Regions from separate parts of the Chryseobacterium sp. KMC2 genome, predicted to be linked through region 3. Evidence: riboswitches for the same ligand, from Rfam matches in the RefSeq annotation. Region 3 holds a riboswitch; each other region holds the start of a gene.
The links. A riboswitch is a leader RNA that binds a small molecule or an ion and turns the genes downstream of it on or off. The one in region 3 is predicted to bind cobalamin.
Positions count from the first base shown of each region.

Region 1: it holds a riboswitch for cobalamin, as region 3 does, so the genes downstream of both, JML65_RS18080 (acyl-CoA thioesterase) here and JML65_RS07740 (TonB-dependent receptor plug domain-containing protein) in region 3, are expected to answer to the same signal.
Region 2: it holds a riboswitch for cobalamin, as region 3 does, so the genes downstream of both, metE (5-methyltetrahydropteroyltriglutamate--homocysteine S-methyltransferase) here and JML65_RS07740 (TonB-dependent receptor plug domain-containing protein) in region 3, are expected to answer to the same signal.
Region 4: it holds a riboswitch for cobalamin, as region 3 does, so the genes downstream of both, JML65_RS04980 (TonB-dependent receptor plug domain-containing protein) here and JML65_RS07740 (TonB-dependent receptor plug domain-containing protein) in region 3, are expected to answer to the same signal.

Region 1 covers NZ_JAESIT010000017.1:63,993-71,685, forward strand. The annotation lists gene JML65_RS18055 (1-acyl-sn-glycerol-3-phosphate acyltransferase) at 1-215, opposite strand, end outside; gene JML65_RS18060 (PspC domain-containing protein) at 529-2,250, opposite strand; gene JML65_RS18065 (PadR family transcriptional regulator) at 2,261-2,590, opposite strand; gene JML65_RS18070 (XAC2610-related protein) at 3,023-3,715, shown strand; gene JML65_RS18075 (HD domain-containing protein) at 3,724-4,314, shown strand; gene JML65_RS18080 (acyl-CoA thioesterase) at 4,377-4,760, opposite strand; cobalamin riboswitch at 4,874-5,056, opposite strand; gene JML65_RS18085 (hypothetical protein) at 5,091-5,888, opposite strand; gene JML65_RS18090 (endonuclease MutS2) at 6,148-7,693, opposite strand, start outside.
Region 2 covers NZ_JAESIT010000006.1:226,107-233,799, forward strand. The annotation lists gene JML65_RS09395 (enoyl-CoA hydratase/isomerase family protein) at 1-519, shown strand, start outside; gene JML65_RS09400 (Lrp/AsnC family transcriptional regulator) at 611-1,072, opposite strand; cobalamin riboswitch at 1,273-1,459, shown strand; gene metE (5-methyltetrahydropteroyltriglutamate--homocysteine S-methyltransferase) at 1,634-3,934, shown strand; gene JML65_RS09410 (Fur family transcriptional regulator) at 3,993-4,382, opposite strand; gene JML65_RS09415 (MerC domain-containing protein) at 4,470-4,808, shown strand; gene JML65_RS09420 (GTP-binding protein) at 4,812-6,008, shown strand; gene JML65_RS09425 (alkaline phosphatase) at 6,086-7,480, shown strand; gene JML65_RS09430 (PLP-dependent aminotransferase family protein) at 7,630-7,693, opposite strand, start outside.
Region 3 covers NZ_JAESIT010000005.1:139,557-147,249, reverse strand. The annotation lists gene JML65_RS07750 (CCA tRNA nucleotidyltransferase) at 1-34, shown strand, start outside; gene JML65_RS07745 (hypothetical protein) at 190-1,248, opposite strand; gene JML65_RS07740 (TonB-dependent receptor plug domain-containing protein) at 1,263-3,104, opposite strand; cobalamin riboswitch at 3,136-3,314, opposite strand; gene pafA (alkaline phosphatase PafA) at 3,497-5,143, opposite strand; gene JML65_RS07730 (hypothetical protein) at 5,248-6,033, shown strand; gene JML65_RS07725 (VOC family protein) at 6,063-6,455, shown strand; gene JML65_RS07720 (GNAT family N-acetyltransferase) at 6,477-7,013, shown strand; gene JML65_RS07715 (Crp/Fnr family transcriptional regulator) at 7,067-7,639, shown strand.
Region 4 covers NZ_JAESIT010000003.1:201,720-209,412, reverse strand. The annotation lists gene JML65_RS04995 (DUF5074 domain-containing protein) at 1-1,035, opposite strand, end outside; gene JML65_RS04990 (hypothetical protein) at 1,071-2,264, opposite strand; gene JML65_RS04985 (YncE family protein) at 2,279-3,415, opposite strand; gene JML65_RS04980 (TonB-dependent receptor plug domain-containing protein) at 3,412-5,391, opposite strand; cobalamin riboswitch at 5,576-5,761, opposite strand; gene JML65_RS04975 (cytochrome-c peroxidase) at 5,902-6,921, opposite strand; gene JML65_RS04970 (MbnP family protein) at 6,938-7,693, opposite strand, start outside.

The DNA of each region.
Region 1 (7,693 bases), on a different contig from region 3:
AGGCTTCCGTACCATGCTTTGGTGTGAGCGTCTTTAATAATGATCTTTAATGGTTTTCCTAAAGACCAGTAGGCAAGATTTCCTAAAATGTATTCCATATTATGGGTGTGTGGTGCTACCACAAGGATACACCTGTTCAGGCTGTTTACATCGCCCTGCAGAACGACTTTCCAACCTAATAATTTTAGCATTAATTTGCCTATCAGTTTTTTCATAAATTCTTGGATTAAAACAAAAAAGTATAACCAAACTTTGGTTATACTTTACAAATATATTGAAATATTATCGCTCTTAAAACAAACCGTTGATTAAATCTACGATTTTCATAACAAATTCTAGGGCAAATTGTATCATGATAGGTGTGTGTTTTTTGTTGGTTGGTTATTATATTTTAATAGTACGAAAGTAAAGCTTTTTTTTCACATAGGAAACTAAATAATATGATTTTTTTTCTTTTCTGAGATAAGAAGAGTGTGAATTTCAAACGGTTGCTATCCACTCACACCTTCTCGCACTCTCTGAAGTTAATTATTTAGTTTGTATGGAAATTTCGTTTTTTCCGTCTTTGATCTTAATGTCTACATCTTTGTTCAGTTTTTTGATGTCAGACGTTACAGAATCAATTACTTTTTCAACATGATAGTTTGGTACTTTTTTACCATTAATGATCACGCTGTCTTTATCATTAGGATCATAGCTTATTGTAGAACCGTTTACTGTAATTTTGTTTTTTTCGATTCTTATACCATGTTGGTTCTCATCTCTGTCCTGATCATCATCATTGATACCGTCTCCATCCAGATCCCCATCGAAGCTGATACGGTCTTTTTTTAGTGGAATAACAATCGCTTTTTGAGGAACTACCAGTTCATAGTTTACTCTGTAATCTCTGAATCTGTGCTCATATGGATACTTTACATAGTTTGGAAGGATTACTTTGTTATTAACAACCTCTACTGGTACTGTTAACTGAATAGGGAAGTTATAGCCGTTTCCTTCTTTTTTAATAATTAGATAAGGAGTTTTGATATCCGGTTTTCTTGTTACATCTACAGAAATATAATCCTCTTCATAAACGAATCTCTTATCAGAATAAATATCATCATCATAAGCTTTGAAGTTTTGTGGAATACTTACCTGTTTTACATCTACATAAACGGTGTCAGAATTGGTATTGATAGCCACATTCTCTGTATCCTCTTTGCTTCCTTTGTAGATCAGGTTTTTCTTTGCCATACTTAATCCAAAGTAAGTTCCTAATCCGATCAATAGAAGAAATAATCCACCTATTACCCATCCGATATTTCTCAGCTTAGTTTTTGGAGAGAATATTTTAATACTTAATAAGCTAAAAAGAATAGCCGGGATTAAGCTTCCGATAACCATTATAGCTGCTAATACCTTATCAAGACCATTATCATCCATATAGAATCTGATTTGATTGGCACCAGGGAAATCTGTATCCATTCCAAAAAGTCCAAAGACTACAAATACTCCAATGATACTTCCCACAGCCATCAGCACAAAGATTCCGCCTACGATATACTTCAGTATATTCCAGGCTCCGCTTCCTGCGTTGTTGATATAAGGCTTGTTCTCGTTATATATTTCTCCGACCCTCTGAGTAGATTCATTAGCAAACTGTACTAATTTATTAGACTCATTTTTAAGATTGTCGAAGTTCATAGGCTTTCCCTGCATTTTCAGAAAATCTGCTGCTGTTTCAGCTTTTGGAAGAACGATCCAAAGGATTACATATAAAAGTCCGATCAATGAAGAAGAAATAGCCGCGGTAAAGATTCCTAAGACGAAAATTCCTAACCAGATGGCTCTCATAGCCGTAATATCCATTCCTACATACTGGGCTAACCCTGCACAAACTCCTGCAACCTTTTGTTTCTCAGGATCACGGAACAATTGTTTTTTATCCGTAAAGTTGGAACCGGAATAGTTGTTTTTATTTGTTGATTTTTCAGAAAAATAAGCCTCTTCCTGTTCTTCGATTTTTTCCGGAGTTCCGATCTGTGCGATTACTTTTTCTACATCAGTATCATTAATCACTTCACGTTTTCCCAGAGAATCTCTGAAGATTTCTACCATTCTTATTTCTATGTCGTGCATTACCTCATCTACTTCCGAAGCATCCAGTGAGCTTCTAAGAGCGTTCAGGTAATCGCTGAGCTTTATATATGCGTGTTCTTCTATCGTAAAAGAAAAACCTGCGAGTCCTATTGAGAGTGTCTTGTTCATAGCTTTGTTTTTAATGTTGTTGAGTGATTTGGCTTACTGACGCTGTCAGCTCATTCCAGGTATTTTGTAATTCATTCAGGAAAAGTTTTCCTTTTTCAGTAATCTGATAATATTTTCTGGGTGGACCTCCTGTAGATTCTTCCCATCTGTAAGAGAGAAACTCTCCATTTTTAAGCCTTGTCAGAAGTGGGTAGAGGGTTCCTTCCACAACATCCAGTTTTCCTTTTTTCAGTTCATCTATCAGATCGGAAACATACATTTCGCGATGATTGATGAGACTTAGAATACAGAATTCCAGAATTCCTTTTCGCATTTGCGCTTTGGTATTTTCGGTATTCATCTTTGATAAGTTTTTGTTAATTAGTTATATTTTAGAATATTGCTCCTAGCTAGATGAGCTTATTCCGATTTTACATTACAAAGATATGTAATTAAAATGGTAATATGCAATACAAAGTAGTGAAATTTTTAAAATAAAATATTTAATATACTGTAAATCAATATTATAAATTTTAATTTAAAATTGATCAAAAATGGAATAAGGTAAAAATAGTGCCGAAAATTTTAAATAAATGCAGATAAACTGAAAAAATGAGAATGGATAAAAGGGGTATTTCTTTAGAATTTCTTAAAAAAAGAGTGACATTATATACTCGGTTTTGAATCAAATTCATTGTTGTTGTATGGCAAAGATATTTTGAAGTCGAGGTTATGATTCGTATTTTTGTTGTAAGATTTTATAAAAAAACACCTAAATCCATTTGCTATTACTATGAAAATTTTGAATTATTACAGAAGTGTATCTGCATGTCTTCTGTTGGGCCCTTTATGTTTTGGACAATATCAGTTTGAAGTAAAAAATGCATCAAAGAATTATGATGTCATCATCAATAGTGAAAATTGCTTTGATGAGCAATGTAAAGACAAAGGAACAATAGAATTATATGACAACAAGAACACTAAAGTTCAGACTTTAACTTCCGAAGATCTTGTATTTTATGTAAAGGAGGGTCAAAAATTGATGCCTGGAAAAATGATCCAGCTTACCAATGAAGAAAGCCCTTTTATTATTGATGACTTTAATTTTGACGGAACAGAAGATATCGCTGTCAGAAATGGAAATAAAGGAAATTACAGCAGTGCATCCTATGATGTCTATGTATTCAATAGTACGAGAATGGCTTTTGTGAAAAGTGAGGAACTTACGGAAATCGGTTCCAGTTATTTTGGATTATTTGGGGTAGATGCTAAGCGCAAACGTCTTGTTGCCACAGGAAAATCCGGATGTTGCATGATTTTTACTACGGAATATAGAGTAATTCCTAATAAGGGATTAGAAAAGGTATTGGAGAGGGAAGAGGATATGACCAATGAAGACCGTGTAAAAGTGATGACCAAAGAAAAAATAAATAATAAATGGGTGACCAAAACCAAGGTGTATCCGGCAAATCAATATAATAGATAAGTAACATAATGAAGATTCAGAAAGAGATTGATTTTATCCTGGCAGTAGATGCTTTGAAAAATGTACAGAGAAGAAATTATAATGCAGATGATTCGAGAAGAGAGAATACTGCAGAACATTCATGGCAGATCGTTATTCTTGCACAGATTTTATATCCTTATGCAAAAAACCGTGCTGACATTGATTTGCTGAGAGTTATCAGAATGCTTTCTATCCATGACCTGGTTGAAATTGAGGCAGGAGATACTTTCCTTTTTGATGAAAAAGCAATGGTCGGAAAGTTTGAAAGAGAAAAAGTTTCTGCCCAAAAGATATTTGGAATCTTAGACGAGCCATTACGTTCGGAGTTTTTCAATTTATGGATAGAATTTGAAGAGGAAAAAACACCGGATGCTATTTTCGCTTGTGCTATCGACAGAATTATTCCTTTTATCCTGAATTCATATACCTCAGGAAAAAGCTGGACAGAAGCTGGAGTTACGGAAAAGCAGATTAGAAATATGCTTGAAAATGCCATCTGCAGAGCTTCTGATGAGATGGGGGAGGCTTTTGAACTGTTATTGACCAGAAATGTGGAAACCGGAAAAGTAATCAAATAAAAGCGCTAAGCTTTTATTCTAAAATAGTTTCGGGCGGCCTTTGGCCGCCCGAAACTTTATAATTATAGGATTTGGATTGGTTTTTTGAATTCGTCAATGGCAACAAAAGTAAAATCACCAATGATTGCTTTTTCTCTTTCATAGGAATACATTTGTTCCGTGTAGATCTCTACATTGACCTTCATACTGGTTTTTCCAACGTAGGCAACCTTTCCGATCAGCTCAACGATAGTTCCGGCAGGAATAGGTTTTTTAAAGTCAATTTTATCACTGCTTACAGTGACCACTCTTTTTCTTGCAAATCGGGTAGCAGTAATGAAAGCTACTTCATCCATCAGCTGCATAGCCGTACCACCAAAAAGGGTATCATAATGATTTGTTGTGTTAGGGAAAACCGCTTTAAATATTCTGGTTTCGGATGCTTCAATTCTTTCTTCTGTAGTCATATTTCATTATTAATTAAAGCGAAATGAAATATTATCAAACAACAGAATAATACCAGGAACCTAAGAAATTCCTGAAAAAATCCATCAGATCAATAAACTTCATATCGCGAAAGTTTTTTGTTTAAGAAAAAGGCAGGTCTCCTGACTCGTAACATCTTTTATCCCCTTCCCATGCCTCGCACAGTGGATCTTTAATAAAAGACTTCAGTTACTTACAGTTGCGCGACAGTTCGTGATTTTCACACGATTCCCTTTTTAATCTGCGGTTAAGCAGAACCTATTTCTATGATGAATAAGCGTTAAACTTTTTCGGGGGCAAAAATAATGAATTTATTCCGGATTATGATAAATAATCTGACTGATCACTCTTCCTTTTTTTATAGTCCAAAGACTTGTATATCTGTATTCTCCTGAACCATTGATCATATAAAGAAAGATATTGTCGTTGTCTAAAGAGGTTACCGCTACATTATTGAAATCCATGGTAGGCTGAAACATGTTTTTGATGGCTTCCCGTACAAAAACAGAACCTCTGCCGGGTTGCTGAACCCTGATTGATTTAATTTCAGTCATGCCTTCAGGAAGATCATTACCGATTCCCCATGGTTTCACCTTGTCAATAGTAAGGAGTTTTCCGTCAGCATCTTTCTCCTTTTTACGGTATCCGGCATTGGATGGGTAAATATCAATAACTACTTTACTTCTTTGTGCCGTAGGGATTTTAGGATCAGAATTATCAGTAAAAATCAGTGATTTCCCATTCTTGGATTTCGAAGGTGTATACTGAGGAAGCTGATCAATATAAGCGATACGCTCTTTATTTACCATTCCTTCTTTTTCAAGAGTTTCATACCTTACAAAAGGCTTTTCCTCATCCTGTTTTTCAGGATATTTGATCCATATCCACTCCGTTTCTCCCGGTGCCGGCTTTACATAAACAAAAACATCCCCTTTACGCATACGGATCTTATCTACAATCTTCCTGTAATTATCCTTATGTACACGTACATTGGCATATCCTTCTTCAGCTTTTACCACTCCAAAAGGAACTTTATTCTGCCCTTTAACGAATGCTAAAGAGAAAATACTAAATGCAGATAGATAGAATGCTTTGCCTACTGAAATCATTATAATAAATTTTTGATCCCCAAATATATAAATTAAATGCTTTTCGGAAGATAATTATACTGTTGCAGTTCTTTTAAATCTTGTATTTTTTTTAAATGAGAGTCTGAAATACCTGATTTTCTTGTTGAAAAAAGGTATCAGATGTTTAAGCTTATTTTTTAGGTAAACGTACAAAAAGAAAGAGAGCATCTCATGATGCTCTCCATTAGTTATTTTAGATTAATTTTCAAATTCTCAAATTAACGCATTCTCCAATTGATTAAATTCTTTCAAGTTCCTCCGCGTCAATGGTCGTTTTGAAAGTTCCGTAATTGACAATTACTTTGTTTCGGGATATTTTTTCAATGGTCCCTACACTGGTACTTCCTGTGATGCGGACACGTTGCCCTATTTTCATCCAAACAGCACGGTCACTTTTACGTTTCTCCTCCAGTTTTTCATTGGTTTCGGCAATCTTTTCAATCACATCTTCCTTTTTAAGCTGTTGGGTAATCTTCCTTTTGACCACCTGAAGACGTTTTGATTCGTCTTTGTCAGCACCTATTTTCCTGAACTTTTCCTGTTCCAGAAGCTTTACAAAGTCCTTTACAACATCCTTCCTTGATTTCCCTTTTGTATAGCTGTCTATGAATGCCTCAATTTTGTTTCCAAACTGAAGTTTACGGTGTTCCTCTTCATAGAGCTTCTGGAAATTAAAGAGCTTTTGCTGAAGCTGCTCATTCAGCTTCTGAAGGTTATCACGCTTATCTTCTACAGACTCTTTTCTTTCCGCAAGGTCAGATTTTAGTTTTTCAACCTCAAATTTTTCCTGCTGCAGCTTCACAATGGTCTTATCAAGATTCACAATATCATGTTCCACTTTTTTCTTTGCAGAATGAATAATGAATCTTGGAATTCTATTTTTCTCAGCAACTTCGAATGTGAATGAACTTCCCGCTTGTCCCACTTCCAATTTATACATGGGTTCAAGGGTTTCTTCATTAAACAGCATAGCTGCATTTTCAGCATTGGGAAGCTGTTCTATCACCAGCTTAATGTTGGTATAGTGAGTGGTAATAATCGCAAAACTTTTCTTGTCGTAGAAATACTCCATGAAACTTTCAGCCAAAGCACCTCCCAATTCCGGATCAGAACCTGTTCCAAACTCATCAATCAGTAAAAGAGTATTCGCATCAGCCTCGCGGATGATTCCGGACATTTTTTTTAATCTCGATGAATAGGTGGATAGATGGTTTTCAATGGACTGGTTATCACCGATATCGGTCATCATTTTCTCAAAGAAAAACATTTCAGACTTCGGATGAACAGGAACCAGAATACCACTCTGAATCATCAGCTGTAATAATCCAACTGTTTTTAACGTAATTGATTTTCCTCCCGCATTCGGGCCGGAAATACAGATAATTCTGTTGTGTTCCGTTAAAGCCAGAGTTTGAGGATAGATTGTTTTGTTTTCTACCTTATTTCTTAGCCATAATAAAGGATGGAAAGCATCCCTTAGTTTTAAGGTCTTATGGCGGTTAATTTTTGGTAATACCCCGTTAATTAAGTCTGCAAACTTTGCTTTAGCTCTTGTAAGGTCAAGATCAAAAATATAAATCTGGTACCTCCAAAGCTGAGGTTGAAATTCTGCCAGCTCACCAGTAAGTTTTCTGAGAACCCTGTCTATTTCTTTTTTTTCTTCCTCTTCACTTTCCCGAAGTTTGAAATAATGTTTTACAACACTGTCCGGCTGAATATACGTAATGGAACCTGTTTTTGAAATCCCTAATGTTCTGCCGGCAACTCTCTTTTTAAATCCCGAT
Region 2 (7,693 bases), on a different contig from region 3:
GCATTTAATGCTGTTGAAAACCTGCCATTTGCAGTGATTGCAGCCGTAAATGGATTTGCCCTGGGCGGTGGTTGTGAGCTGGCATTATCCTGCGATATTATTTTAGCAAGCGGAAAAGCGAAATTCGGGTTACCGGAAGTTACATTGGGCTTATTACCATGTTTTGGGGGTACCCAGCGTCTTCCAAGAGCAATAGGCTTATATAAAGCCAGGGAAATGGTTTTCTCAGGAGACTTTTATTCCGCGGAAGCCTGCAAAGATTTCGGTTTTGTTAACCATGTTTTTGCACCCGAAGAATTACTGAATGAAGCTCTAAAGCTGGCTAAAACCATTGCATCAAGAGGTCCAGTGGCTGTTGCAAAAGCAAAACAGTCTTTAAATACAGGATCTGAACTTCATATCTCTGAAGGATTAAAACAAGAAGCGGCTTTATTCGGAGCATTATTTACCACACAGGACCATAGCGAAGGCATAGGGGCATTTATAGAAAAAAGAACCCCTGATTTCCAGGGAAATTAATACGATCGAATATAGAAAAGTTCGACCGCCCTTTTTAATCTGGTCAGGATGAGGATGTCTGAAAATTTTTGTACATCCTCATCTTTTTGTATCAGATCGTTAGTCCATGGGTATTTTTCACTTCTGCCATTACAAATGTACTATGTGTGCTTCCGATAGAATCTACAGATCCCAGTGTATTGAATACAAAATCCTGATAATGTTTCATATCCCGGACCTGAACTTTCAGCAGGAAATCAAAATCTCCCGAAATATTATAACATTCTGCCACTTCTTCTATATCCATAATTTCATTAACGAAATCATACCCTACAGAACGGTCATGAATTTTCAGTTTGATCTGGCAGAAAACGGTAAAACCCCGGTTAAGCTTATCAGGATCAAGAACTGCAGCATATTTTTTCACATAGCCTTCCTGTTCCAGACGTTTCACCCTTTCAAAAACAGGAGAAGGAGAAAGGTTAACTTCTTTGGCAAGCTCTTTAACGGTAAGTTTTGCATTTTTCTGAAGTAGTCTCAGCAGCTGTATATCTTTGGTATCGAGATGTTCCACAGGATATTATTCTTTTTTAGTATTAATTTTTATCAAAGTTACAGAATTATATTCTTTTAAAATAGAACTATAAAGACATATTTTCTTTATTTCAAATCAATATTTGTTCATTTATTCTGTATGTGTAATTTTACACAAAATTAAAATCTTCTATCAATACAGATAGTCAGTATAATTAATAAAGAATAGTTCTTTACAATACTTCATCAAACAGGAGAGGTTTTACGTAAGGTAAATTAATAGGGAATCGTGTGCAAATCACGAGCTGTCGCGCAACTGTAAGTAACACACCAAAGGTTTCTGTCCTTGTGATCCACTGCCTGAAAGCGGGAAGGACGACAGAAACTGTTACAAGTCAGGAGACCTGCCTTTACTCAATTGACAATGCTTTCGCGGTCTGAAGCTTTGGGTCATACAGATGATATATTTTTTAGTACGTTTTTCTCAGAGTAAAACGGGATTATCAGGTATGTCATTATTTTCCCAAAAATAGATACCGGCAAAAGCATTACGAAGCATTCAAAGAGCTTTTAAAAATAAGTTTAATTAAAAGTTTAAAAAATGCAAACGCACATTCTAGGCTATCCGCGAATTGGTAGCAAAAGAGAACTCAAAAAAGCCTGCGAGCAATATTGGTCAGGTAAAATTCTTTTGGAAGAACTTCTTACTACGGGAAGGAATATCTGCAATCACAATTGGAATATTCAGAAGGAGGCAGGGATAGACCTTATCCCATGTAATGATTTTTCCTATTATGATCAGGTACTGGATATGAGCTTAATTGTAGGAGCTATTCCGGTACGTTATCATGAAGTAGCCCTTAAAAAAAATAATTCAGAACTGGATCTGTACTTTGCGATGGCAAGAGGATACCAGAAAGACGGACTGGATATCACGGCCATGGAAATGACCAAATGGTTTGATACCAATTATCATTATATTGTTCCAGAATTTTATAAAAATCAGCAGTTTAAACTGACTTCCGACAAAATATTCAACGAGTTTGCGGGAGCTAAACAAGCTGGAATTAATGCCAAGCCGGTACTCATCGGGCTTGTTTCTTACCTTCTTTTAGGAAAAGAAAAGGAAGAAGGATTTGATAAACTGGATCTTGCAAAAAATCTTCTTCCGGTATACACCGAAATCATAACAAAACTTCAGGATCAGGGTGCCCAATGGATTCAGTTTGATGAACCGTTTTTAACCTTAGATATAACGGAGAAAGCCAAAGAAACCTATCAGTACGTTTATCAGGAACTTAGAAAGCAGTTTCCAAAACTGAAATTCATCATCGCAACCTATTTCGACGGATTGAAAGACAATGCATCTCTTGCTGTGTCACTTCCTGCAGACGTTCTGCATATAGACCTGGTGAGAAATCCTGAGCAGCTGGAAGATATTTTAAATGCTATTCCTGAAAACCTAAGCCTGTCATTAGGAGTGGTAGACGGAAGAAATATCTGGAAAAACAACTATGAAAAGTCTTTGACTTTCATTAAAAAAGCTACTGAAAAACTGGGTACAGAAAGAATTTTTGTGGCTCCGTCATGTTCATTACTTCATTCGCCTTGTGATCTGGATTTTGAAACGGCCCTTCAGCCTGAAATTAAAAACTGGCTGTCTTTTGCAAAACAAAAAGTGAAAGAAGTCGTAAGTCTTAAAGCTCTTGCTTCAGGAACTGAGGATGAAAGTATCCTTGCAGATTTTGAAGACAATAAAAAGGCTGTTGCCAGCAGAAAAACATCTTCTCTTATTCATAATGATAAAGTGAAACAAAGAGTGGCTGCCGTAACTGAAGAAGATGCTCAGCGAAAGAATTCATTTAGAATCCGTAAAGAAAAGCAGCAGGAATCATTACAGCTTCCGCTATTCCCAACCACCACTATAGGCTCATTCCCGCAAACTACTGAAGTAAGAAGCTGGAGGGCCCAGTTTAAGAAAGGAGATCTTAGTGCAGAACAATACGATGCTTTATTGAAAGAGGAAACTCAGAGAACCATCCGTTGGCAGGAAGAAATAGGAATTGATGTCCTTGTTCACGGAGAATTTGAACGTAATGACATGGTAGAATACTTCGGGGAAAAACTTGAAGGATTTATTTTCACTAAAAATGGCTGGGTACAGAGCTATGGAAGCCGTTGTGTAAAACCACCCGTTATTTTCGGAGATATTTCCCGTCCTGATCCAATGACTGTATACTGGTCTCAATATGCGCAATCCCAAACCAGTAAATGGGTAAAAGGAATGCTGACCGGTCCTGTTACCATATTACAATGGTCTTTTGTACGGGATGATCAGCCCCGTGCCGAGACTTGTAAGCAGATTGCTTTGGCGATCCGTGATGAAGTAGTGGATCTTGAAAAAGCAGGAATCCGGATTATCCAGATTGATGAGCCTGCCATCAGAGAAGGTCTTCCATTGAGAAAAACAGAATGGCAAAACTACCTGAAATGGGCTGTAGAAGCCTTCAGAATCTCAGCAAGTGGAGTAGAAGATGCTACCCAGATCCATACCCATATGTGCTATTCTGAATTTAATGATATTATTAAAAATATTGCCGATATGGATGCAGATGTCATTACGATAGAATGTTCGAGATCTCAAATGGAACTTTTAAATGCTTTTGCAGATTTTAAATATCCAAACGAAATAGGTCCCGGAGTTTATGACATCCACTCTCCAAGGGTTCCTTCTAAAGAAGAAATGATTGAGCTTTTAAGGAAAGCTCAAAATGTAATTCCAGCCAGCCAGTTATGGGTAAATCCTGACTGTGGCCTGAAAACAAGACATTGGGAAGAAACTGAAAAAGCTTTAATTGCAATGGTAGCTGCTGCTAAAGAAGCTTCAGCAGCCTATGCATAATCATCGCTTGTTCCAATATCATCATGAAAAAGCATCTCCAGGGATGCTTTTTCTTTGTTTAAGCATGCGCGCATCTCGGACAGATTCCGCTGATGATAAAGTTATACTCCTGAGCTATAAAATTCTCAGGTAAACTAATTTCAGGTATAGCATTTTCAATACAGGTAACAGAATGGCATTCTTTACAATTGAAATGAACGTGATTGTGAAAATGCTGTTCGTGAGTACATTTCCCACTACACTTAGCAAAATTCACAACTCCGTCAATATTGACGATCTTATGAATAGCACCTTCATTTTCAAGTCTTTCCAAAACCCGGTAAATGGTAACTCTGTTACACAAATCCCCTAGTTTCTTCTGAATATCAGAGTGGGTAAGTGCCACCTCAGAATCGTTGATAAGGTTCAAAATCTCAGTTTTGGCATGGGTATTTCTAACTTGTTTCATGTTTTTAATGCAACAAAGTTGCGTTATTTAAAATTTTGTATTTACTTTGCAACAAAGTTACAATAACAAAATTAAATCATCCTTTTTATGAAGTCAAAAATTCTTGATGCAGTAGGAATCTCCGCAGCCGTTTTATGTTTGATTCATTGCATAGTCTTTCCTTTACTGATGATCATCCCATTGGGAATTTCACATAATCCTTATATTGATCTGGCTTTTCTGATCATTGGAGCCCTCGTAGTTTTCAGAATAACGAGACAAATAACCAACCGACGCCTCAAGTTTCTGTTTTGGGCTTCTATTCTGCTGATCTCCATTTCTGTACTGGCAGATTTTATATTTGAAATTCATATTCCCCTTATTTATGTAGGAGCAGCAGGCTTAATTACAGGTCATATCATCAATTTTAAAAATCATAAACATTAATACATGACAAAGAAACTTCCTGTAACTGTACTCAGTGGCTTTCTGGGAGCCGGGAAAACAACTTTACTGAACCATATTCTGCACAATAAACAAGGACTAAAAGTAGCCGTTATTGTAAACGATATGAGTGAAGTGAATATTGATGCACGCCTTATCGAGAATCAGAATACGCTTTCTAGAACGGAAGAAAAGCTTGTAGAAATGAGTAACGGATGCATTTGCTGTACACTCAGGGAAGATCTGATGATTGAAGTGGAGCGTTTAGCGCATGAAAAACGTTTTGATTACCTGCTGATTGAAAGTACAGGAATCAGTGAGCCTATCCCCGTAGCCCAGACATTTACCTATATTGATGAAGAAAGCGGCATAGACCTTTCCAGATTCAGCTATGTAGACACCATGGTGACCGTAGTGGACAGCTTCAATTTTATGAAAGACTTTTCAACGAATGAATTATTGATGGACAGGGACCTTACGGATATGGAAGGGGATCACAGAACCATTGTTAACCTTCTTACGGATCAGATTGAATTTGCGAATGTCATTATCTTAAATAAAACAGATCTTATCGATTCCGAAACTCTTGGATTTTTAAAAGCAGCTATAACAAAACTGAATCCTGAAGCCCATATCATTCATTCAGAATTCGGGAAGATTGACTCCCGGCTAATTTTAAATACCCAACTCTTTGATTTTGATACGGCACAGTCTTCAGCCGGCTGGCAAAAAGAGCTTCAGTCTGATCACCACAATCCTGAAACAGAGGAGTATGGTATCGGGTCATTGGTTTTCAGAGACCAAAAACCATTTCATCCCGAAAGATTATGGAACTACCTTAATGAAAGATATCCTGAAGGTATTTTAAGGGCTAAAGGGCTTTTCTGGCTGGCTTCCAGACCGGATGACGCATTAAACTTCTCCCAGGCTGGAGGTTCGTTCCGTTTGGAAAAAGCAGGGGTCTGGTGGTGCAGCATGCCCATGAATCAAAGATTAGACTATAATTCATTTGCAGAAAATCAGGAATTTATTGAAAGCAGATGGGATAAAAACTGGGGTGACAGAATCAATGAGCTCGTTTTTATAGGTCAGGATATAAACAAAGACCAAATGGTACAGGATCTCCAAGACTGTCTTATTAATGATAAAGAATTATTAAGCCAACAGCAGAATTTTCAGGATCCGTTTCCTGAGCATATTTAAAATTAACTTTTAATTAATGCAACAAAGTATCAATAATATCATAAATAGAATACCTTTCAGCATTATTTTTACAGCATATGGACAGACGTAAATTTCTAAAAGGATCAGCATTACTATCAGGTCTCTTCACAATATCTCCGCTTGAACTTTGGAGTTCCAAAAGAAGTACTGAGCAACTCCATTCCGGAAGTGCAAAGAACATCATATTTATGGTAAGCGACGGGATGAGTCTTGGAACACTTTCAATGGCCGACCTGTATTCCCGGAATATTTTGGGAAAGGGAAGTAATTGGCTTAATCTGTATCATGATCAAAAAGTTTCACGGGCGCTGATGGATACGGCTTCAGCCAGTTCTATTGTTACAGATTCAGCTGCTGCCAGCTCGGCTTTCGGAGGGGGAATCAGAGTGAAAAACGGGGTATTAAATATGGGAGCCAATGGCGAAAAGCATCTTCCTATATGGCAAAAATTTAAAAAAGCTGGAAAAAAAGCAGGCTGCGTCACCACGGTAACGATTACCCATGCTACACCCGCCGGATTCTGTGTAAATTCTGCCCAAAGAAATGCAGAACCTCAAATCGCTGAAATGTATGCCGAGCTGGAATTAGATGTTCTGATGGGCGGCGGCGATGAGTTTTTTAATCCGGAAAAAAGGGAAGATAAAAAAGACCTTTATGCTGTTTACAGAAAAAAAGGATACCAGGTCCTTAAGGAGCGCAATCACCTGAAAGACATTAAAAAAGGAGAAAAGATAATAGGAGTATTCAGTACAGGAGCGTTGCCTTACAGCATCGACAGAACCAGTCTTCCTGATTTCAAAAATACACCTACACTGGCCGAAATGGCAAAAACAGCGATTGATCAGATGAAAGATCATCCGGGAGGTTTTGTACTTCAGGTGGAAGGAGGAAAAGTAGACTGGTCTGCTCATGCCAATGATGTAGCCGCATTAATCCATGATCAGCTTGCATTTGATGAAGCAGTCAAAACAGTAATGGATTTTGCAGAGAAAGACGGAAATACGCTGGTGATCATAACTACGGATCATGGAAATGCCAATCCCGGAACAATTTACGGAGCTGACGCTACCAAAAAATTCAACAGTATTTCAGACTACAAATACACTAATGAATATATTCTGAATCAGATCCATAAAGATTTTTCTGTGAAAGATATTAAAGACTGGATTTACGAAGGCAACCAACTGGCTCTGAATGATGATGAAGCCAAACATCTATTAAGTTTCTATAACGGTCTTGAAAAAGAAGAAGGGCTTTACAATTATAAAAAACTTCCGTTCAAACTCTATTCTGACATTCAGAAAAACCGTAATTCAGTAGGGTGGATCAGCATGGATCACTCCGGAGATTATGTAGAAGTGGCGGTTTACGGTCCGGGAAGTCAGCTTTTGAAGCCTTTCATTAAAAATACAGATCTGCATGACCTAATGCTTAAAGCTTCTCCTTTATAAACTTATTCATATTTTCATATCATATTAATTTTTGGGTGTAACAGGGCGAATTGTATTTTGCCCTGTTTTGGTTATTATACCCGGGAATAAATGCAAAGAAAATCAGACCATCTAAATTACAGAGTACACAAGCGGCAAATCTTTTCTGCCTATCGGCCACGATCTACCCGCATACTCTTTATAATACGGCCCAATCTCTTTAAAGCTTCTTCC
Region 3 (7,693 bases):
TGCTGAAGCAGAAAAATTAGGATTAAAAATATAAGTTTAAATCATAAAACCCCGGGCTGGAAAGATTTCCAGCCCGGGGTTTTTATTTTAATATGTGAATCAAAATCGGCCGGCTCTATGAGACCGACCGAAAAAAAACACAAATGATGAAAAAATAAAATTTATGTATACAGGCCAAAGCCTTGTATGTTAGTTTTTATAGAAACCGTTTGTTCCGATTCCTGCTGTGAAGCTTCTCAGTAGAGTTCCATTGCTTGCACTGTAAACATTCACTTTACTGTCTGCTGAAAAACTTGCGTCTGAGGCAAAGATTCTGCCATCAATTACATCAAATCCATATACATTACCTGTAGCAGTCATAATAGGAGTTGTTGGTACAGCAGCAGCACCAATAGTCATTCCGTATATTTTGTTGGTATCTGTAATAAAATAGAATTTATTATCCTCTGCTCTAAGCTTCTGAACTTTAGGGATAGGAAGAGTTGTTGTTGTAAACGTTCCATCTGCAGTATTGATCTTATAGATATAAGAATTGGTATCCCCGGAAGCCAATGCATAAGCAGTTCCTTTATAAGAAATAAGATCTTTAATAATCCCGTTGGCAGGAAGAGTTACTGTTTGGCTCACTGTATTTGTAGACGGATTTACCACAGAGATAGTATATCCTGTTGCAATTGGATTCCAACTCGCGTCATATCCTGTACCATCAGTCTGTACAACAATTTTTCCTTCAGCTTCCACCACTTTTTCAGCAGCATTTGTAAAATCAATACTCTTTACATAAGAATTATCTCCTGTATTGTAAACATTCAGCTTTCTTTTATTAGTTGTAAAGTTGTTGTTGGTTACATAATATTGGTTTCCTGAGAAAGCGATATATCTTGCGCCATCAAGATTAGCGGTTACAGTAGCTTGTTTTTTGAAAGTATATCTGTTTACGATATCAATTTTATTGGGAACATTAGACACTAAATAAGCACGGTCTCCCTGAAAACCTATACTCTGAAGAACTTTCCCCAGAGGTTCACCATTGTTATTAGAAGCATAAATTTTGTCATACAGATTAGCAAGATTGCTGCTCACAAAAGAAACTTCAGCTGTAGTGGTTGTAAATCCGCCTTCATTGGAAATAAGCACTCCGGCTTCGTAAGTAACTGGCTGCTCTACAATGTCGCTATCGCTGCTACATGAAACATTGAAAAGTAACATGGAAGCAAACGCAAGAGGTAAAATTTTTCTGATATTCATATAATTAATTTATTTTAAAAATTGATAGTAAGGCTTATACTGTAATTTCGTCCGGGTAACGGATAGGAAAGCATCGTATAATAGGTTTCATTTAAAATATTATTTACTTTAAAACCGAGGGTATAATTTGTAAGAAATGTAGCTCCGGCACCGGCATTCATCACAAAATAAGGATCTAAAGCATCACTTCTTTTTTCATTGGAATCTGTATAGGTAAGCCCATTAAACATTCCCTGTACATATACCTTCACAAAATCATATTGGTAGTCTATACCTCCTGTAAATTTATGGAAAGGCACATACATCAGCTGTTTCTGAACATCAAGGTCTTTAGATTTTGTATAAGAATATCCAAGATTTGATTTCAACATATGCTTTCCAAACTTTTTCTCAAATTCCAGTTGCGACTCTACTCCATAAGACTCTACTCTATTGGTATTGGTCGCTCCGTAATATCCTGAAGCTGTTGGAAGCCACCGGATCATATCACGGATATTCATATAGTAAGGAGCTACAGATAATTTAAAGTCTCCTAATTTAAACTGATTTCTCCATTCAAACTGATAAGAAGTTTCAGGTTTTAAATCCAGATTTCCTCCTGGAGTCCAGTAAAGATCATTAAATGAAGGAGCTCTGAAGTTTCTTGAAATACTTAGCCCTACATCATACCATTTGTTGGCATTCCATTTTCCTGAAAAAGAAAATAAGACCGGCGAGCTGAAGTCTTCCACAAAGTCTTTCTTGATTCCGGTTTCAAACCTTAAGTCTTTGGTAGGAAAATAACGAAGTAATCCGGCAATAGATCCAGCATTTCTACTGATATCACCTATTTTTGAACTTCCTTCGCCCTTACCTTTATTCACTTGAAATTCCCCGATAATATTGATATTCCATTTTGAATTGAGGAAGTAATTGAAATCATTTTTTAAAATATAATTCTTTCCGGCACCTCCACTGGTTTCTGGTCCTGCAATATCTCCAAAATACTGAAAATTTTCTTCAGTATAAGCTGCTTTAAATGAATTGCTGAAACGCGTAGTATTCCAATCCCAGGCCATCAGGTTTCTGAAATTCTGGGTATGGTACTTTGTCTTGGTTTCCAGGTCACCAAAACGAACAGGATAATGTTGCTTTCCGTTAAAAGTCTCTGATATCCATGATATCTGATGATGGGGAGCAATTTTATAAGCTGCTGCTATATTGAAATTGGTATTATAGTATTTTCCGTTGTCATTCGTATACCTCTTTCCGCCCGCTTCTTCTACTTCATAATCATTCTGGCTTATTGAATGGCTTCCGGAAACTTTAAAGCTGAACTTATCATTGCTGTAAGAACCTTTAACAACATTATTATAAGTATTAAAAGATGCAAATTCTGAAAACAGAGCAGCATGGAACCCTTTATTAAAATCAAGGCTGTTATTCAAATGAATACTTCCCCCGATGGCACCACTGCCGTAAATGACACTACCTCCACCAGGTTTAATTCCGATCTGGTCATATCCAAACAAGGCTATATTATTGACATCCCCTTGTCCTAAAAAACTGGAGTTAATATTAATTCCATTCCATACAAAAGCAGTCTGCTGGGCGGTAGTTCCCCTGAAAGAAGGTGAAGAAACAGCACCCCGTCCATTTTCTTTGATATAGACTGAAGATTGAAATCTCAGTAATTCGGAAAGGTTAGTTGAGTTTTTTTCAGCATCTTCATTGGTAATATTCGTTACGTGATGGAAGAGCTTTACTTTGTTCATCTGGCTGTCGAATATATAAATAGTATCTAAGGCCTTCTCTTGTCCAAAAAGAAAGCAGCCATAAGACGAAAAAAGCAGTACTAAAGATCTTTTTATATCCATACTAATTTACTCTTCCTCCGAAAGCAATATATATTTTGATTATTATTCTGGCAGGTCTCCTGACTTTCGCCTTCTGTACCTTCCCGTTTTTACACAGTGGTTTTTTACAGAAACTTTTGTTGCGATTTACAGTTGCGGGGACAGTCCGGGAGTTCCACCCGATTCCCTTTTCATTCCAATATATTGGAAACCATAATTTTTGCAAAGATAGCTTTTTAAATGTATTAGACAAAAAGTGAAATACCGGGTGAAAAATGAAGGCGTATGAATAAGGTGTAGAAAAATTCAAACATAGAAACCCTTTATAAAACCTGACCTTTATGAATACTATAAAAATAAAAGCTGCCTCCAATAGTTGAAGGCAGCCACTTATATATACTGATGTTATTTAATTATTTACCCATCACTTCTGTAATTGGATTTCCAACATTTCCACTTGGGAACTGAATCTTCAATAAAGAAGAAACCGTAGGTGCAATATCTGTCATATGGTATTCTTTATTGCTTTCCCCATGCTGAACTCCCCAACCCATAAAAATCAATGGAATATGGGAATCATAAGAGTTCCAAACACTGTGTGTAGTTCCTGTTTTAGAATAAGGAGGAAGCATAGAGTCATGAGAGATTAACTGAATATCTCCACTTCTCTGTCTGTTGATCCCATTGATGATTCTTTGTTTGATAGGCTCCGGAATGCTGGCTTCCTGAACTCTGTCTACAGAAACAGCATATAAAACAGTAGGGTCTTTTTCAAGCTCTTTTACCGCAAAGTTTCTCACATCATCCAGTTCAAGTTTAGCATCTGTCAATACTTTTCTATCAAAATATACCTGATAATTGTCTATAGCATTGATTAAATTATCAGCCCCAAATTTTTCTTTCAGTTTCTGATTAAGATTTTTTTCCATTCCTTCTCCAAAAAAGCCTGTAGTAATTTTATGCTCTTTAAGGAATCCTACAGAATGAGCTCCTCCGTGGTCAGCTGAAAGAAAAACAGTATACTGCCCTTTTCCTACTTTTGAATCCAGGTAGCTGAAAAACTGAGCCAAATCCTGATCCAGTCTGATATAAACATCTTCAACCTCAATAGAATTCGGTCCATATTTATGACCGGCATAATCTGTAGAAGCCAAATTGATAGCTAAGAAGTCTGTAATATTGTCTCCACCCAACTGCTCTCCTTCTACAGAAGCTTCAGCCAGTTTTAATGTCAATGTATTTCCAAAAGGAGTATAACGGATATTATCTTTCTTTGTCTGATAATCTTTCGCCAGATTGGTATATGGGAATGTAGGTGTTTTTGCACTTCCCAATAGACCTTCCCATGAAGAATTGTCAGGTGAACTTTCTGTATACTGATTGATTGGAAGTAAGGTATTCCAACCGTTAGCCACCAATTTTTCAGGTAAATTCTGAGCATTGAATGATTGGATCCATTGTGGAAGCTCCTTCATATACCATGTGCTTGTAATAAAGTTCCCGGTACTGTCGTCAAACCAGAAAGCTCCGTTCGGCGTATGTCCTGCCGGAAGAATAGAAGCACGGTCTTTCAGAGAAACTCCTATTACCTTACCCTGGAAGTTCGTTGCCAGCCTCAACTCGTCGGTTACTGTGGTAGACCATAGATTTTTTGGAGAGTGGCTTCCTGTTTTAGTATTGGTAGTTCCTACCGGCTGAACGCTGTCATCTGCCGTACAGTACACTCCTTTACCTGTTTCCTTATCTGTCCAGTCGTTTCCTGCAATTCCGTGGATGGCAGGTACAGACCCGGTATAGATACATGTATGCCCCAAAGCGGTAATCGTAGGAACATAAGGAATATGTACATTATTTAAAGAATATCCTGTATTCAGCAACCTTTTGAAACCGTCATTTCCATATTTACCATAAAAACGGTATAAATAATCCCAACGCATTTGGTCTACTACCAAACCTACTACTAATTTCGGTCTTTCCAGTTGAGTATTTTTGTTCTTCTGCGCATTGATTGTAACTACGGACAAAACAGCAGCTGCCGCAATTGAAATTTTCCTAAGCATCCAAGTAAATTTTTATTGACCACAAATTTAAGGGTTTTGAATGTTTTGGAGTGTGAAATTTTATTTAATTTTGATCAATATTCAATTCACCAATCAATTCATCCATGATTTTAGGAGTATACTGGTATTTTAAATTTCCTGAAAATTTATATCATTTCAAATTTTTCAGCTTCATGCAGGGATATGGTGGTCATACCGATAGTCTTGCCGAACTGGAGACAAAAGTTCAGGTGGATGATATTAAAAATTTCCTCAACAGACTGGAAATTTTGAAAGCAAAATTCCCTCAAACCTATTTACAGCTAAAAATCAATGGCAATCAGGTGATGATTACCATCGGAGACGATCAGCTTTTTGATTATTACTTTCAGTTAGCTGCTGAAATGGAAGAGCTACTGACAGATCAAAATGCAGTACTTTTGGATGAACATATTCCTTTTGAAGTTCAGTATACCAAAAACTATGATCCGGAAAGAGAAATATTCTGGACTATAGAACATCGGTTTATTCAGATGACAGGTTCTGACTTCAGGCAGAATAACGCTGAAAATTTTTCAATAAGAATTGACTGTAACCTTCCTCTGGTATGCAAAAAAGATTGTATTAGTGATTTAGCTGCAATATGCCGTGAAGAAAACCTCAGCGTATTTTATTACCACGATTTCGACTTTAATGATCAGTGTAATCTGATGCTCTTCTTTACCAATGGCAGACAGTATAAAGACCAGAGTATAGACGTTGATATTAATTCCTTTGGAACGAAAATAAGGGAACTTAGCCAAAAATACCCGTTTCGCTTCGGTCATTTTGGAGGTATGAAATATTATCCGCTGAATGGGCCTCATATCGAACTCATGGTAGATGAAGACTATATTATTAAGAAAAAATAATTTTATCCAACAATTGTTAAACCTATACTATGATCAAATTTAAATATGTCATCCTGTATGTAGAAGAGGTAGAAAAATCAATGAATTTCTACAAAAATACTTTTGATACAGAAATAAAATTCATCACTCCAGAAAAGGACTATGGTGAGCTGATAACCGGAGAAACTACTATTTCTTTTGCATCGATCAGTCTGGCCAGTTCCAATTTAAAAGAAGGTTTTTTATCCTCGAAATCGGAAACTAAACCTTTCGGGATAGAACTGGGTTTTATTACAGATAATGTGGAAACATTGGTAGAAAAAGCCGTTAAAAATGGTGCCATTCTATATGAGAATATTACAGTAAAACCCTGGGGACAAAAAACAGCTTACATCAAAGATTTGGATAATTATCTGGTAGAGATCTGCACCGAAATGTCATAAACTTCCTATTAAAATTATCTTATGGAAATAAAAAAACTGGAAAAGCTCACCAACAATCCCACCACAAATTGGGGGCACAATGGCTATACTACGGATACCATATATTCTGTCTCTTCTATAGAATATGCCGGTGTTTTTGAATTTACGGTAAAAGAAAAAGCGTTTTCCTATACCAAATTATGGGAAACAGAACTTGATGAGCTTGAAGCCCTTAATACAGTCATTGAAAAAGGAAATTCTTTCGGAGCGTATATGAATCATGAGCTGGTAGGCTGGATTATTGGTGAGCAAAGAACCTGGAACAACAGCTTTTATATCGAAAACATTCTGATCCATGAGAAACACCGGAGACAGGGCGCAGGGATACAGCTGATCAAAAATGCCATTAAAGAAGCCAGAAGATTAAACTGCCGCGTTATTGAACTTGAAACCCAGAATACCAATTATCCTGCAATACAATTTTACAGAAGAATGGGCTTCAATATTACCGGTATGAACACAAGATTGTATAATAATTCCGACGAGATTGCCCTTTTTATGACATTGGATCTGGAATAATAGGAAGTAAATCATATTAATCTTTTAATAATTTTAAGAGCAAAAAACTAAGCATGGAAAACCTATTAAGCTATCTCCGTTCTCTCACTCCTTTTTCTGATGAAAGCTGGTCTTTGCTCCAGCCTGCCCTTTCTGAAAAAAGTTTTAAAAAAAATGAACTTATGCTGCAGGAAGGAGAGGTTTGCCATTCTCTGTTCTTTATTGATAAAGGATTTTCTAAAACGTATTATGAGATAAATGGAGTGACAAAGAACACCGGATTTTTCTTTGAAAATGAAATAGCTACCAATATCAGCAGCTTTGGCAGCGGACAGCCATCTGAGTTCAATATGGCTGCATGTGAAGAAGTACATACGGTTATTTTCAATAAAGAAAAACTGTTCACAATTGCTAAAGAATCTCATGAAATTGAAAGCCTGGGACGGCATTGTATCCGTCAGTTTGCCACAAAACAGGAAGAGTTTTCCAATCTTTTCAAACTCTATTCTGCTCAGGAAAGGCTGGAATATCTTGAAAACAGATACCCAGAAATGCTACAGCGGATATCACTTACCCAACTGGCATCTTTCTTAGGTGTAGCAAGGGAAACATTAAGCAGGATCAGAAAACGAAGAATCTCCCATTAATCAATATTTTGTTCAATACATTCTAAAACAGATCATACAATACACCAAAGTAAA
Region 4 (7,693 bases), on a different contig from region 3:
GTTAAAACTGGCTATTTTTTGCATGGTTTGTGCATTAGCAACTACCAGCCTTCCTCCGGGTGTATATTGTACATCTCCAGGGTCTGCCTCCTGCTTTGATACAAAGTAAAACTTATCCCCATAAATTGTTCCAAATTGGGTAGTGGCTCCAAAAGCATGGTTGTTATTGACTGCACTGTATACACGGTAATTGATCTGCCCGTTATTATCTATGAAGTTTACTGATCCGTTTGTATGACCGAACCATTCTTCGTTAACGATAAAGAAGCCCTCAGTAAAACTTGTCGGATTCAGACGATTAGTAGGGTTCATCAGACTCATAAGGCCCGCAGAAGCAACATAAGGAGAAACCGGGGTCATCGTAGAAGAAATGGGAACTGAAGTGAACGAAGGATTGAAATTCCATACATCCCAAGAACCATTTTGTAGGGTACGGGAAGAAGCTCCTACACCGGAGTATCCAAAATTAGCACTTGCAGGATTTTTTATCCAATAAGACCAGTATCCTTTAGTTGCCCATCCGGACTGCCAATGGTCATTAGCATCCACTCCGGTATAATTATCAAAATTATATGCAGTGGTATTAACGATTCCGTTTACCGGAGAAATCGGGGATGCTGTATTTCCGTTATAATACAGGGCATTGAGATTTTGTCCGTCAAGATCGAAACCAAAACCTCCAACTGCCGTTCCCTGTGGTGTTCCCTGGTAAAGTAATGTGAAAAGTCTATGATCTTCTTTAGCAATTGCTTTGATCATATCTGCACCTGTAGCCGTTCCGTTCCATCTGAATCCCCAAACCAGGGCATCCGGATTTTTACTATCATTCCATTGTACCACAAAAGCAGCTTCGTTTGTACCGGTTCCTACCCAATACTTAATATCGGAAAAACTGATTGATGGTGCTACAGCTGCTCTTAGCTGACTTGTTTCCGTTCCCTGAATGTCATTTCGGAGAACCCCCTGGACTTTTATCTGTGCATTCGTGAAAAATGCAAATAGAAAAAGCAGAGTAAAAAGATAAAACTTTTTCATTTCTATTAATTTAAAATTTATTGTATTGTCTACTGTTATTTAAAGTATAAATCATAAGCTCCTGAAACTTCTGTAGAAACTTCTCCTACCCATCCGGCTTCCTGATTGATTCCTGTGTATACTTTCACAAAGTCGATACCCGGAAGTTTTACGTATCTTCCGTTCCTGTCTACCGCCCAGGAAATATCAATATTGGAAGCATCATCTTTATTTGGAGCGTTGTCTGCATAACCAAATTCATATGATTTTCCTACCCAATAAGAACCCGTTCCGCTTTGATCATAATAATTGTCTTTAAGCTTAGTACCCTTAAAACTGTAAGAAGCCTCGGAAAACCATAAAGGATAATAGCTTTGTAAGTGGAACATATTCTTTGTTTTAAATCCATTATTTCCCAGATTATCCTGCCACTTGATGTATTCTGTATCAACTTGCCAGCCCAAATTTCCAGGAACAGGAGGCTTATTCTCATTAGGCTTGAAATACGTTATGCTATAATCCTTTACTGTTGTATTTTTAAAATGCTCACTTCCTGCAATTTCGTACCATTCATTATCATCAGGTTTTCCGTTTTTGTTTCTGTCGTAGGCCACGACAATGATTCCTGGTTCACAGGATCCTGAACGCGGGTCAGCTGCGGCATTTCCAAAGAAGGCATTTCCGAGGATTTTAAAATCTCTTCCATTCAGATTGGGAATCGTATGATCAAATCCAAAAACGACATAGCCTCCGAACCCCCCAAGACTTATTTCTTGAAAACTGGAACCTATCAAAGATTCTCTCGCTTTCTGAAGCATATTTTCAGCTGTATTTCCCGGTTCATATTCGGGAATCTTATTCATAAACTGTCCGGGAGCAGGACGATAATCAAAAACCTTAGCTATATATTTGCTGTAGGTAGCCGTTTCCTTTTCTACCACTATTTTAGAATGATAGGTATGAACATTTCCATTATTCTCTATCTTAAGTGTCAATGGATAGGTAGCGACTACCGGACTGATAAATTCAAGTTCTGAACTTTGAGAAATAATGGAGTCTTTCACACTCCAGGTAAAGTTTCCTGAAATATTGGTAGGAATACTCAGAACTTCAAAACGTTCGATAGTATAAGAGTCATCCAACCCGTTAAATACAAAATTTTCCTCATCATCATGCTTACAGGCTATCATTCCTATGAGAAGAAATGATAAAAACCCTGTTTTTAAATAGGTAAAAGTTTTGATCTTCATGTTTATCAGTTTAATTATTTATAGAGAAAAGTAAAATGGGCAGGGATATTTCCTCCCTCGGTTTTCCATTTGAAATGGCCATTTTTATCGAAACAGTACACAAAACCCATTGCAACGTAGTTTCGGGCATCAGTAATATAAACATCCTCTGTAATTGGGTTTACAGCAATTCCGTAAGGGGTTTTAATGGCATTTTCATATTCCTTATCAAAAATCCTGTTAGAAATAATCTGTTCTGTTTTTACATCAATAATCCCGAATGTTTTTTGAGAGGTATGGGTATTGTAATTGAATTCATTTCCATAGAAATAAAGTTTATCATTGACAATCGTCATCTCACTTACCGCAATATGGAAATCTTTTTTTATCATCCCCGTTGCAGCATCAATTAGATATAAACTGGAGGGTACCGAGTAATAATCTCCCCGGGAGCTTACATACAGATCACCATAATTGTCTTTTTTAAGCCGGTGGAGGTTAATAGCGACATCTATTTTTCTTGTTTCTGTAAAACTATTTAAATCGATTATGGAAACTGTTCTGTCGTAATTTGGAGCCATATAGCCTCCGGAATTAGCAACAAAAAGCTGATCTCCTACAATTTCTATTTCCTCAGGCTGGTATCCTACTGTAGCCTGACGCTGTATAGACAGGGAAGCTGTATCGATTTCCACTATTTTCCCTTTAGGTGCATTAGGATTGACATCTACAGGCCCTGCATAACTGCTGGCATAACCTTTTCCGTTTTTAAATGTTATATATCTGCAGTTCTGTAAGGGAATAGATGTTATCCGTTTAGCTGTTTTAGCATCCAGCACTTCAATTTTATTGGAAACATTGACTACGATATACAGCTTACTACCATAAATTTTAATATCATTTCCTACGTCCCCCAATTCTTTGATCACATTAGGGTTCACCTCGGCATAGATATTCCGATAGTAAGTTCCTTTGGTATAATCGAAAAAGTCAAGGGTACATTTATTGCTTCCCATATTCCCTTCATTCAATACGTAAAAGCCTTTAATGGCAGTATTTTCCGGTGCTGCCAACCCTTCTACCACTTCCTGACGGACGATAATATCATCGGTACGGCAGGCCACAAGAAAAACCAATATGAAGAGGAGAAGACAGAAGTTTATTTTTCTCATAAGGTGAAGTTTAAAGTAATTTTAAAATTTCTTCCCGGCATGGGATAGTTTCTGACCACATCATAATATTGATTGAAAATATTATTCATTTCAAGACTCAGTTTAAACTGATGTCCTGAGTAGTCGAATTTTTTCTGAACGGATAAATCATGGGTATACCAGGGCTGAACAAAATTGTACTGAATATTATCCTGCTGCCCGTCATAGCGTTCCCCAACATAGATCACACTGTAATTGAAATTCCAGTCACGGTAATCCGCCATCAGCGTAAAAGACCCACTGTGCCAAGGGGTATAAGGGATCTGTTTTTTATAAAAAGTATCCCCCGGGCTTATATCATCTCCGGGATTACTGATATCTTTTGCACTTTGATAGGTATAAGAAAGCAACGGTTTAATTTTTACTTTGCCCCACATCATTTCAGCCTGGACATTTACATCTGTACCTATGATGTCAACCAACCCAAGGTTCATCATCATCCAGCGGAACATATTTCCTGTGGGTGCTGCAACAATTTTATCTTTTACCCGGTTGTAATAACCATCTACCTTGGCATAAAAAGCTTTAAAGACAGGATGATTATATTTCTTCTGATAGGTAAACCCTAAATCATACTGCGTCGTAAACTCCGGTTTCAGAAAAGTACTTCCAATATTCGTATAATAAAGATCATTGAAGGTGGGAAGTCTGAAAATCTTTTTATAGAAAGCTCTAAAAGTAAGCTCCGGAACAATAGCCGGCTGGTAGCTCATAAAAATAGCAGGAGTCCATTCACTTCTGTCCTCAGGTCTTTTATTTCGTTCCACTTCTTCAAAAGTAAAAGTACCTAACAGACTTCCTAAAACTTTAAACCTGTTCCATTGATAGGTCGTAGCCAAAGCTACCAATGTGGTATACCGGGTAGGATAAGAAAACTGATACAGATCTGCATCCAGATTATTGTATTGGAAATCTCCACTCAAGCTAATGTCCCAATGGGAATTCACTGTATATAAATTGGAAGATGAAATATACAGTTCCCTTTGAATGTAGGTATTATCTGAATATTTAACCAACTGAGACTGTACCGTATCAAGAAAACGGGTATAATCATAAGCAAATTTTGCTTTAAGCTGAGTTTCGAATTTAGGGAAAAGCTTTTTCCTCAGGTTGGCCTGTACAAAATAATTCTCATCAAACATTCTTGCCCCTCGCCCGTCAAAACGGCTATTCACAACAGGAGCAGGAACACCCCGATTGGAAATATAGCCATATCCGCGGATATTCCAGCTTCCATTATTTAAAGTACCATTCAAAGAGGTTTCAAAACGTTTGGCTTTAATATCAGAGTCTCTTCTTTTAGCTATTGTATCATAGGCAGGCTCTCCGTTAGGGTATTTTTTTACATACCGGTATCTGTAAATACCATCACTTTGCAGAAATTCAGCACTAAAACTTGCAGAAATTCTTGGTGATAGTTTCTGTTCTAAACGGAAAGAAGGATTGAATAAATCAATTGATGCACTTTTTGCCCTCAAAACAAGATTTGTTTTTCGTGTTCCGGTAAAAACAGGTGTTTTAGGCTGCAAATAAATAGAACCTGATGATCCGAAATCCCTGGCGGGCTGAAATATCTCACTTTTCTGACCGTTGTACAATGATATTTCTTCCAGATCATCCAAAGAATATCTCCCCAGATCCACAAGACCGTTCTGAGCATTTCCCAATTGAATGCCATCATAAAAAACCCCTACGTGCTGGCTTCCCATACTTCGGATATTAATGGTCTTGAGCCCCCCTATTCCGCCGTAGTCCTTGATCTGAACACCGGAAAAATACCGTAAGGCATCTGCCACAGAGTGGCTGTTCAGTCTTTCAAGCTCTTCTCCCTGCAATACCTGAGCAGGAACGATTTCTTTAAAGTTCTTTTTGTAAATATTGACCGCCTTAATAGCTTCTTCCTTTAAGGTGTCTTTTTTCTTTGTTTGAGAAAACAAGAATTGTGATGTTAACACAAATATTGTGAAAACAACTTTATGAAGTTGAGATGTAGTCAGTTTTGCCACCATTAGCTCATTCAGGGATAATGATGACGCTAATGGATATTAGAAAGCAATGACAAAGCACAGCATGTACTGCACAGAATCATTGTAGTCCTAAAGCTTTATTCCACGAAAGCGTCAAACGTTTATTTATTCTGGCAGGTCTTCTGACTTACTCCATTTTTGAAATCCTTCCCATTAAAAAACAGTGGATATAATCTTCAAAAACTTTGGTACGGAGCTTACAGCAGCGGGTCTGTTCCGGATTCTCACCGGATTCCCTTTTAAGAGCTTTTTACGGCTCGCCAAATTTCGGCAAAGATATAAAATTCCGGTTAGATACAATACAACGCAGAATAAAATGATTATCAATACATAAACATGAAAAATCCCGTTATTTTCTAACGGGATCTTTGATGAACTTCAGTCATCAATTATGTTGAATTGTTTTGCTCTTATCTATACTTATTTTTTTGCAAATTCACGATCGCTCAGGGTTTTCATAAATAAGATAAGATTGGTCTTTTCCTGCTCTGAGAGAGGAATTTTATTTCCATTGTTTTTAAAGACCGGATCAAGATTATCGGCATCCAAAACACCTTTATCAAAATAATCAAGAACGGCTCTTAAAGTAGGAAACTGTCCAAAACTTCCATAAGGAGCTGTATATTCTACATTTCGTAATGAAGGCACCCGAAAGCTCATATAATCTCCCGGAAGACCTGTCACTCTTCCACGTCCGGCCTCATTGGGATTGGGATTCACAGGAAATCCGATATTTCTAAAGCTCTGATCGGTAAAAAGTTCTGTACTATGACAGCTTGCACATTTTTGCTGAAAGGTCTGATATCCCTGAGCTTCGTTTTCTGTAAAAACCTCTCCTTCATTTCTTTTTACTCTGTCGTATTTACTATTGGCAGAAATCAGTGTATACTCGTATTGTGCAATACTTTTATAAATTCTTTCCGCAGTAACGGTTTCATCTCCAAATGCCTTTCTGAATAAATCTCTATACATAAGATCAGTCTTTATTTTGCCAATCACCTCCAAAATAGAAGATCCCATTTCTTCATGAGTGATAATAGGAACCAGCGGTTGATTTTCCAGTTGAAGAATATTCCCGTCCCAATTATAAAAATTCAAGAACATCATGTTCTGAATAGCTGGTACATTCCGTAAGCCTAGTCTATTCTCAATACCTACCGCCTGAGCATTGTTATCGGCAAAAGCATTTCCCTGAATGTGACAGCTGGAACAGGATATGGAATTATCTGCACTGAGTCTTTTATCCTGAAATAACTTCTCCCCCAGCTCTACTCCATATTTTGTAGGCACATTAGATTTCACCGAATTATTTAGTTCCGGAAAGCCAAAAGGAATATTGAGTGATACTTGAGGATTATCATAAGAAACAGGCTCATAATTATCGTTATTACAAGATATTAACAATATAAAAATAGCTAAAATGCTTACTCCTTTTTTCATTACAACAGAGATGAATCTAGTTTTCAACACCAGTCACTGAAAACATTCCTGAAATATCACCGGATCCGTTTCCGCCAAGGTTATCCACAAATTTCACCATTTGATTGGCCGTATGGATATTCGGAGTGGCATTCCCATCCGATCCAGTTCCGGTAACCAGTACAATCGTGTTGATCTTACCTGTCAACAGTTTATCAAAATCTGCTTTAACAGTAATTTTAGGGGCTTTATGATCTACTATTGCATGGGTAGGCAGGTCTAGGCTAACATCTCTGTATGCATCTACTCCCTGGGTAAAATTCCCTTCAGATCCTTTGATGGTGCTTCCTGTATGGATAGACATCTGTTTATGATCTGTCCCGTAGAAACCTTCAATCTTTGTAAAACGATAACCGGCTCCCCATTCCCACATCATTTGGGTGTCATTAGAACCGGCAGTTGCATAGAATTTTGGAAACCTCATCTGATCCAGTACATTCAGTTCTCTTTTTACTCCTAATCCGAATTTGATCCTTTTATATTCCCCAGCCGGGATATTGCTCAGAATATAACGAAGCGTTTCCGGTTTTGACTGATCTATTACGGTAGCTCCCTGATCCAGGTCATTAATTTTGTAGGGAACTTCATTACCATCTGCCTTTATCAGACGAATATTACTTATTACATATTTTAATTCTGAGAAATGATGGACCTGACCTTCTGCAGAGATATTGGTGGTAGCTGTTCCAGAGACAGCATCTCCAAGCACAATGGTTGTATTTTTAAAAGTATT